2 regions of the Streptomyces sp. CAI-85 genome follow, and region 1 is predicted to be linked to the other one. Evidence: predicted binding sites of a transcription regulator. Region 1 holds the regulator's gene; the other holds the start of a gene.
What was found. The regulator HrcA, encoded in region 1, represses chaperone genes, less so after heat shock. The targets are predictions, from matches to a motif close to TTNGCACTCNGNNNNNCNGAGTGCNAA.
Positions count from the first base shown of each region.

Region 2: a site for HrcA is predicted at 2,524-2,550, ahead of groL (chaperonin GroEL). Genes of this name have one in related genera too.

Region 1 is NZ_JAANNX010000019.1:76,562-81,414, forward strand. It holds gene G6W55_RS21535 (Uma2 family endonuclease) at 1-459, shown strand, start outside; gene G6W55_RS21540 (DUF3097 domain-containing protein) at 428-1,252, opposite strand; gene G6W55_RS21545 (MBL fold metallo-hydrolase) at 1,295-2,020, opposite strand; gene hrcA (heat-inducible transcriptional repressor HrcA) at 2,177-3,193, shown strand; gene dnaJ (molecular chaperone DnaJ) at 3,194-4,330, shown strand; gene G6W55_RS21560 (nitronate monooxygenase) at 4,454-4,853, shown strand, end outside.
Region 2 is NZ_JAANNX010000002.1:155,339-160,191, forward strand. It holds SAM riboswitch class I at 1-145, shown strand, start outside; gene thrC (threonine synthase) at 164-1,447, shown strand; gene G6W55_RS03615 (ubiquitin-like small modifier protein 1) at 1,444-1,719, shown strand; gene G6W55_RS03620 (cold-shock protein) at 2,183-2,389, shown strand; gene groL (chaperonin GroEL) at 2,712-4,334, shown strand; gene G6W55_RS03630 (hypothetical protein) at 4,555-4,853, shown strand, end outside.

The DNA.
Region 1 (4,853 bases):
CACAACCGGATCGTGGTGGACGTGCAGGATCAGATCCCGCGTGAGCGCTGGGAGCGACTCCAGACGACCGATGTGGACATCAGTGGCGAGGCCAGCGAGCCCATCCCGGACCTGGTGGTGCTGGAACGTGGCACGGCCCCTGCCTCGGGCAACCTGCTCCCGTCCCCGTTGATCACCTTGGTCGTCGAGGTGGTCTCGAAGACAAGCATCGACCGGGACTATGGGGCCAAGCGTTCCATCTACGCGGCAGGCAAAATCCCTGTCTACCTGATCATCGACCCGATCATGGCGCACTGCGTTACGTTGACCGACCCTGTCGGCGCAGGACACGAAGCCGACTACCGTGCGCAGTGGATCACGAAGTTCGGTGAGCCTGTGCTGCTCGACATGCTTGGCGTGGAACTGGACACGAGCGACTTCGGAACGCTCAACGGAGTCCGGCGTCACCGGCTGCCGTAACAAAGTCGATCAGCTCCTCCACCCTCCCCAGCAGCTCCGGCTCCAGGTCCCGGTAGGACGTCACCCGGGCCAGGATCGCCTGCCACACCGCCCCCGTGTTCTCCGCCGGCCAACCCAGCGCCCGGCACACGCCCGTCTTCCAGTCCTGACCGTGCGGGACCCGCGGCCAGGCGTCGATGCCCAGGACCGACGGCTTCACCGCCTCCCAGACGTCGATGTACGGGTGCCCCACCACGAGCGCGTGCTCGCCGGTCACCGACCGGGCGATCCGCCACTCCTTGGAGCCCGGCACCAGATGGTCCACCAGTACCCCCAGCCGGGCGTCAGGACCCGGGGCGAAGTCGGCGACGACCGCCGGGAGGTCGTCCACGCCCCCCAGGTACTCCACGACCACGCCCTCGATCCGCAGGTCGTCGCCCCACACCTTCTCCACCAGCTCGGCGTCGTGCCGGCCCTCCACGTAGATGCGCCCGGCGCGCGCGACCCGGGCCCGGGCGCCGGGGACGGCCACCGAACCGGAGGCGGTACGGGAGGGACGTACCGGAGCACCCGACGACGGCCGTACGAGGGTCACGACCCGGCCCTCGAGGAGGAAGCCGCGCGGCTCCAGCGGGAACACCCGGTGCTTGCCGAAGCGGTCCTCCAGGGTCACCGTGCCCGCCTCGCAGCGGATCACCGCGCCGCAGAAACCGGTCCCGGGCTCCTCCACCACCAGGCCGGGCTCCGCCGGGACCTCGGGGACGGGCTTCGGCTTCTTCCAGGGAGGGGTCAGATCGGCGGAGTACTGGCGCATTCGGATGACGATAGGAGAAGCGCCGGCCCGATCGCTCCCGGATCAGCGCGACACGCCGAAACGCGCCGCCAGCGCCTCGCGCTGCGCCCGCACGAACGCGGCGTCCACCACCGCCCCGTGACCGGGCACGTACAGGGCGTCCTCACCGCCGAGGTCCAGCAGCCGGTCCAGCGCGGCCGGCCAGTGCGAGGGCACCGCGTCCGGGCCCGCCTGCGGTTCGCCGGACTCCTCGACCAGATCGCCGCAGAACACCACTTCGGGCGAACCGGAGGCGCCGGGGACCAGGACCACCAGGTCGTGGGCGGTGTGGGCGGGGCCGACGTTCGCGAGCAGCACCTGCCGGGCGCCGCCCAGATCGAGGGTCCGCTCCCCGCACACCAGGTGGTGGGGCCGTACCAGGACGTCCGCGGCCTCCGTCGCCGCCGCCTCGTCGAGCCCGTGCCGCACCGCGTCCGCCCGCAGCTCCTCCGCCCGTACCGTCTCCAGACCCACCGCCCCGAAGATCTCCGCGCCCGCGAACGCCGCGGCGCCGAACACATGGTCGAAGTGGGGGTGGGTGAGCGCGAGATGGGTCACACGACCGCCGGCCAGCTCCTCCGCCTCGGCCCGCAGCCGCGCCCCCTCCGCCACACTCGCCCCGGCGTCCACGAGCAGGGCCGAGCCCGCCCCGACGACCAGCCCCGCCGTGCAGTCCCAGCCCGGCAGCCGGCACCGCCCGACCCCGGCCGCGACCCGCTCCCACCCCAGCTCTTCCCAAGTCACCGTCATACCGCGACGCTAACGGTATGGCCGGCGGCACCCCTTGACCTTGCCCCGGGTGTACCCCACCGCCGTACACTGGCGGGGGAACGCTGGCACTCGAACGGGAAGAGTGCCAGGCGAGGAGCCCGGGGGACCGGTGCACGACGTCTGGAGGTGGGCGCGATGCTGAGCGAGCGAAGGCTTCAGGTGCTGCGCGCCATCGTCCAGGACTACGTGGGCACCGAGGAACCCGTGGGCTCCAAGGCGCTCACCGAGCGCCACAACCTCGGCGTCTCCCCGGCCACCGTCCGCAACGACATGGCGGCCCTGGAGGAGGAGGGGTACATCGCCCAGCCGCACACCAGCGCGGGGCGCATCCCCACCGACAAGGGCTACCGGCTGTTCGTCGACAAGCTGGCCGGCGTCAAACCGATGACCGCGCCGGAGCGGCGCGCCATCCAGAGCTTCCTCGACGGCGCCGTCGACCTCGACGACGTCGTGGCGCGCACGGTACGGCTGCTCGCCCAGCTCACCCGGCAGGTCGCCGTGGTGCAGTACCCCTCGCTGACCCGCTCCACCGTCCGCCATGTCGAGCTGCTGTCGCTCGCGCCGGCCCGGCTGATGCTGGTGCTGATCACGGACACCGGCCGGGTCGAGCAGCGGATGGTGGACTGCCCGGCGCCCTTCGGGGAAGCCTCGCTCGCGGATCTGCGGGCGCGGCTGAACAGCCGGATCGCGGGCCGCCGGTTCACCGATGTGCCGCGGCTGGTCGAGGACCTGCCGGAGGCCTTCGAGGCCGACGACCGCGGCACCGTCTCGACCGTGCTCTCCACCCTGCTGGAGACGCTCGTCGAGGAGAACGAGGAGCGGCTGATGATCGGCGGCACCGCCAATCTCACCCGCTTCGGACATGACTTCCCTCTCACCATCCGGCCCGTCCTGGAGGCCCTGGAGGAGCACGTCGTTCTCCTCAAACTCCTGGGCGAGGCGGGAGATTCGGGCATGACCGTACGCATCGGTCACGAGAACGCCTACGAGGGACTCAACTCCACTTCGGTGGTCTCGGTCGGCTACGGTTCGGGCATTGAGGCAGTCGCCAAACTCGGCGTGGTCGGACCGACCCGCATGGATTACCCGGGAACGATGGGAGCGGTACGAGCGGTGGCACGGTACGTCGGACAGATCCTGGCGGAGTCCTGAGTGGCCACGGACTACTACGCCGTTCTCGGCGTGCGCCGTGACGCGTCGCAGGATGAGATCAAGAAGGCATTCCGCCGGCTCGCCCGCGAGCTGCACCCGGACGTCAACCCGGATCCGAAGACCCAGGAGCGGTTCAAGGAGATCAACGCCGCCTACGAGGTGCTCTCGGACCCGCAGAAGAAGCAGGTCTACGACCTCGGCGGCGACCCCCTCTCGCAGGCGGGCGGCGGTGGCGCGGGCGGCTTCGGCGCCGGTGGCTTCGGCAACTTCTCGGACATCATGGACGCGTTCTTCGGAACGGCCTCCCAGCGCGGCCCGCGGTCGCGGACCCGGCGTGGCCAGGACGCGATGATCCGGCTGGAGGTGGACCTCGAGGAGGCCGCCTTCGGCACCACCAAGGACATCCAGGTCGACACCGCGATCGTCTGCGCCACGTGCAGCGGCGAGGGCGCGGCCCCCGGCACCACGGCGCAGACCTGCGACATGTGCCGCGGCCGCGGCGAGGTGTCCCAGGTGACCCGGTCCTTCCTCGGCCAGGTCATGACCTCCCGGCCCTGCCCCCAGTGCCAGGGCTTCGGCACCGTCGTCCCCACCCCGTGCCCGGAGTGCGCGGGCGACGGCCGGGTCCGCTCCCGCCGCACGCTCACGGTGAAGATCCCGGCCGGTGTCGACAACGGCACCCGGATCCAGCTCGCGGGCGAGGGCGAGGTCGGCCCCGGCGGCGGCCCCGCAGGCGACCTGTACGTGGAGATCCACGAACTGCCGCACGCGATGTTCCAGCGCCGCGGCGACGACCTGCACTGCACGGTCACCCTCCCGATGACGGCGGCGGCCCTCGGCACCAAGGTGCCGCTGGAGACGCTCGACGGTCTGGAGGAGGTCGACATCCGGCCCGGTACCCAGTCCGGCCAGTCGATCCCGCTGCACGGCCGGGGCGTCACGCATCTGCGCGGCGGGGGCCGCGGCGATCTGATCGTCCATGTCGAGGTGCAGACGCCGACCAAGCTCGACCCCGAGCAGGAGCGCCTGCTGCGGGAGCTGGCCAAGCTGCGCGGCGAGGAACGGCCCCTGGGCCAGTTCCAGCCCGGGCAGCAGGGTCTGTTCTCCCGGCTGAAGGACGCCTTCAACGGCCGCTGAGGCAACGGGCCGAAGGGCGCCCGCCACGGCGTCCGACGGCCCGGAAAGCGCCGTCATGGGGCGGCGCCGACCGCCGGGAAGACCCGATTCGGACTTGTTCGGAGGACGTGACAACATGCCGTCATGTCCTCCGCACTGACCGATCTCTTCCCGTATCCGATCGTGCAGGCCCCCATGGCGGGCGGTGTCTCGGTCCCGCAGCTCGCCGCCGCCGTGTCCGAGGCCGGCGGGCTCGGGTTCCTCGCCGCCGGGTACAAGACGGCCGACGGCATGTACCAGGAGATCAAGCAGATGCGGGGGCTCACCGGCCGCCCCTTCGGCGTGAACCTGTTCATGCCGCAGCCGGAACACGCGGAGAGCGGCGCGGTCGAGGTCTACGCCCATCAGCTCGCCGGCGAGGCCGCCTGGTACGAGACCGAACTCGGCGACCCGGACAGCGGCCGGGACGACGGCTACGACGCCAAGCTCGCGGTGCTCCTCGACGACCCGGTGCCGGTGGCGTCCTTCCACTTCGGCGTGCCCG
Region 2 (4,853 bases), on a different contig from region 1:
GCTCATCCAGAGGGGCAGAGGGACACGGCCCGATGAAGCCCCGGCAACCCACCTAGACCGGTCTCGTTCACCACACGCGAGGCTCCCGGCGAGGGAAGGTGCCAAATCCGTCTCACGGCGAGATGCGTCGTGAGGAAGATGAGGAGAAAGGGCCTCGCCTCACATGGCTGCGCAGACTGTTGCAAGCACCACGAATCCCACGGTCGACCTGGGCCCCGCCGCCGCGCTGAGCTGCCGCGAGTGCGGCCACCGCGTGCCCCTCGGCCCGCTCTTCGCCTGCGAGGAGTGTTTCGGCCCGCTCGAGATCGCGTACGACTTCTCCTCCTACGACACCGAGGAGCTGCGCAAGCGCATCGAGGCGGGACCCGCGAACATCTGGCGCTACGCCCCGCTGCTGCCCGTCCCGGCCGACGTGGCGGACAAGCCGAACCTCAACCCCGGCTGGACCCACCTCGTCAAGGCCGACAACCTGGCGCGCGAACTCGGCGTCACCGGCGGCCTGTACGTGAAGGACGACTCCGGCAACCCGACGCACTCCTTCAAGGACCGCGTCGTCGCGCAGGCCATCGAGGCCGCGCGCGCCTTCGGCTTCACCACCCTGTCCTGCTCCTCCACCGGCAACCTCGCGGGCGCGGTCGGCGCCGCCGCGGCCCGCGCCGGCTTCCGCTCCTGCGTGTTCATCCCGCACGACCTGGAGCAGGGCAAGGTCGTCATGGCCGCGGTCTACGGCGGTGAACTCGTCGGCATCGAGGGCAACTACGACGACGTGAACCGCTTCTGCTCCGAGCTGATCGGCGACACCGCCGGCGAGGGCTGGGGCTTCGTCAACGTCAACCTGAGGCCGTACTACGCCGAGGGCTCCAAGACGCTGGCGTACGAGATCTGCGAGCAGCTCGGCTGGCGGCTGCCCGACCAGCTCGTGGTGCCGATCGCCTCCGGCTCCCAGCTCACGAAGATCGACAAGGGCCTCCAGGAGCTGATCAAGCTGGGGCTCGTCGAGGACAGGCCGTACAAGATCTTCGGCGCGCAGGCCGAGGGCTGCTCGCCGGTGTCGGTGGCCTACAAGGCGGGCCATGACGTCGTACGGCCGCAGAAGCCGGACACCATCGCCAAGTCGCTCGCCATCGGCAACCCGGCGGACGGCCCGTACGTCCTCGACATCGCCCGGCGCACCGGCGGCGCGGTGGAGGACGTGACCGACGAGCAGATCGTGGACGCGATCAAGCTGCTGGCGCGGACCGAGGGGATCTTCGCGGAGACGGCAGGCGGGGTCACCGTCGGCGTCACCCGCAAGCTCATCGAGAACGGCCTGCTGGACCCGGCGAAGACCACGGTCGTCCTGAACACGGGCGACGGCCTCAAGACCCTCGACGCGGTGGCCGGCACCGGCCTCACCGCCACCATCCGTCCGAACCTCGACTCCTTCCGAGAGGCTGGCCTGGCATGAGCGTGACCGTTCGTATCCCCACCATCCTGCGCACCTACACCGGCGGGCAGGCCGAGGTGTCCGCCGACGGGGCGACCCTCGGGGAGGTCATCTCCGACCTGGAGAAGAACCACACCGGGATCGCCGCCCGCGTCCTGGACGACCAGGGCAAGCTGCGCCGGTTCGTCAACGTGTACGTCAACGACGACGACGTCCGCTTCGAGCAGGGCCTGGAGACGGCGACCCCGGACGGCGCCGGCGTTTCGATCATCCCGGCCGTCGCCGGCGGCTGACCGGTGGCTGACCGGTGTTCAGTACCCGCCGGTAGTAACCGTCGGTAACAGCGATTACCGAGCGTTCATCGAATTGCCCCCTCCGTAAGAGAAGCGGAGGGGGCAATTCTGTGTGATTGAGCGCGGTACAGTTGGGGAACCGGGTCGCGAAACCCTGATCCGGAGTCTTTCTTCGCTGCCCCGCGTCCGACAAGAAGTAGCCAAAGTGCGTGCCTCTTGCGTGGCATTTGCGGCATTTGCCGGGCCCGACTTGCCCTGAATTCTGGCGAATTCTCGCCACATTCCGGATCGGGTGCGTCCGGAATTCTCGTCCGACTGACCTGTTGCAGACGGCAGTTGGACAGATACATTCAGCCGCGGTCGACGCGTTCCGGCGCACGCCCCCAACCAACTGGGGGGTGAGGTCTGACCCGGATCCGCGAAGTGTGGATCTGTGCAAGGGCCAGTAATAGGGGAGTTAGGCATGGCTCAGGGCACCGTCAAGTGGTTCAACGCGGAGAAGGGGTACGGCTTCATCGCGGTCGACGGTGGTGCGGATGTTTTCGTCCACTACAGCGCGATCCAGATGGACGGATACCGCACCCTGGAAGAGGGTCAGCGGGTCGATTTCGAGATCTCGCAGGGCCAGAAGGGGCCGCAGGCGGACATGGTCCGACTGGCGACCGGCTGAAGCACGCGCCGACTGACAGCGTCGTTCTTCTGTTTCATCTTCGAAGGGCCCGCGCCTCCCGGGGTGCGGGCCCTTCGGCGTGCCCGGAAGCCCTCCGCCCGCCGGCGACGGGCCGGGTCCTTCCGTGAGAGGCGCTTGCACTCGACCATGCCGAGTGCTAATCATTGGCGTTAGCACTCTGAAGGTGAGAGTGACAACGAAGGACCGGGTCGGTGAGGCCCGCAGGCCAAGTGGGGCAAGGAACCACGGGCCGGCGAGCCGTCCGTCGCGGGCGCGGGCGCGGTCCGAAGAATCACCCCCAGTCCTGGAGGGACCACTTCACATGGCCAAGATCATCGCGTTCGACGAGGAGGCGCGGCGCGGCCTCGAGCGCGGCATGAACCAGCTCGCGGACGCCGTGAAGGTGACGCTCGGCCCCAAGGGCCGCAACGTCGTCCTCGAGAAGAAGTGGGGCGCCCCCACGATCACCAACGATGGTGTGTCCATCGCCAAGGAGATCGAGCTCGAGGACCCGTACGAGAAGATCGGCGCCGAGCTGGTCAAGGAAGTCGCCAAGAAGACGGACGACGTCGCCGGTGACGGTACGACCACCGCGACCGTCCTGGCCCAGGCCCTGGTGCGCGAGGGTCTGCGCAACGTGGCCGCCGGCGCCAACCCGATGGCCCTCAAGCGCGGTATCGAGAAGGCCGTCGAGGCCGTCTCCGGTGCCCTCCTCGAGCAGGCGAAGGATGTCGAGACCAAGGAGCAGATCGCTTCCACGGCCTCCATCTCCGCCGCCGACACCCAGATCGGCGAGCTGATCGCCGAGGCCATGGACAAGGTCGGCAAGGAAGGCGTCATCACCGTCGAGGAGTCCCAGACCTTCGGTCTGGAGCTGGAGCTCACCGAGGGTATGCGCTTCGACAAGGGCTACATCTCGGCGTACTTCGCCACCGACATGGAGCGTATGGAGGCCGTCCTCGACGACCCGTACATCCTGATCGCGAACTCCAAGATCGCCAACGTCAAGGACCTGCTCCCGCTCCTGGAGAAGGTCATGCAGTCGGGCAAGCCGCTGCTGATCATCGCCGAGGACGTCGAGGGCGAGGCCCTGTCGACCCTGGTCGTCAACAAGATCCGCGGCACCTTCAAGTCCGTCGCGGTCAAGGCCCCGGGCTTCGGCGACCGCCGCAAGGCGATGCTGAACGACATCGCCATCCTCACCGGCGGCGAGGTCATCTCCGAGGAGGTCGGTCTCAAGCTCGAGAACACGACCGTCGACCTGCTGGGCAAGGCCCGCAAGGTCGTCATCACCAAGGACGAGACCACCATCGTCGACGGCGCCGGCTCCTCGGAGCAGGTCGCGGGCCGCGTCAACCAGATCCGCGCCGAGATCGAGAACAGCGACTCGGACTACGACCGCGAGAAGCTCCAGGAGCGCCTGGCCAAGCTCGCGGGCGGCGTGGCCGTCATCAAGGCCGGTGCCGCCACCGAGGTGGAGCTCAAGGAGCGCAAGCACCGCATCGAGGACGCCGTCCGCAACGCGAAGGCGGCCGTCGAGGAGGGCATCGTCGCCGGTGGTGGCGTGGCGCTCATCCAGGCGTCCTCCGTCTTCGAGAAGCTGGACCTCGAGGGTGACGAGGCGACCGGCGCCAACGCCGTGCGCATCGCGCTGGAGGCCCCGCTCAAGCAGATCGCCGTCAACGCCGGCCTCGAGGGCGGTGTCGTGGTGGAGAAGGTGCGCAACCTGACCCCGGGCCACGGTCTGAACGCCGCGACCGGCGAGTACGTCGACCTGGTCAAGGAAGGCATCATCGACCCGGCCAAGGTGACGCGCTCCGCGCTCCAGAACGCCGCGTCGATCGCCGCGCTGTTCCTCACCACCGAGGCCGTCATCGCCGACAAGCCGGAGAAGGCCGCGGCCCCGGCCGGCGGCGGCATGCCGGGCGGAGACATGGACTTCTGATCGACCGGTTCCGGTTGATCGACGTCTGACCGAGGGCGGTACCCCTGTGACACGGGGGTGCCGCCCTCGGGCGTTCCCCCTGGCGGGGCGGGTTCCGGCAGCCACCTCAGATCTTGATCAAAAACGTGGTGGCCGGGGCCCGCCGGTGGCTAGTTTCTGGGGGACCGCACCGGCACCGACCAGGCCGGGGCAGCACAACAGAACAACAGGGGGAAACACCATGCGCACTTCCACGCGCAAGTTCGTCACGGCCACCGCCGCCTCGGCCGTGTTCGCCGGTGGACTGATGGGCCTGTCGGCGTCGCCGGCCGCCGCCCACCCGGACTGCGACGACGTCTACAAGCGCAAGTACACGGAGATCTCGTCCACCTGGCACAAGGTGGTGGCGTCGGGGACCATCGACAACCGCCGCAGCAGCGCCTCGGTGCGCGAGAGCATCAGCGCGGAGATCAGCGCCAGCCTGAAGGGCACCGTCAGCGGGGAGATCGGCGGCAAGATCGACATCGCCGTGGCGGAGAT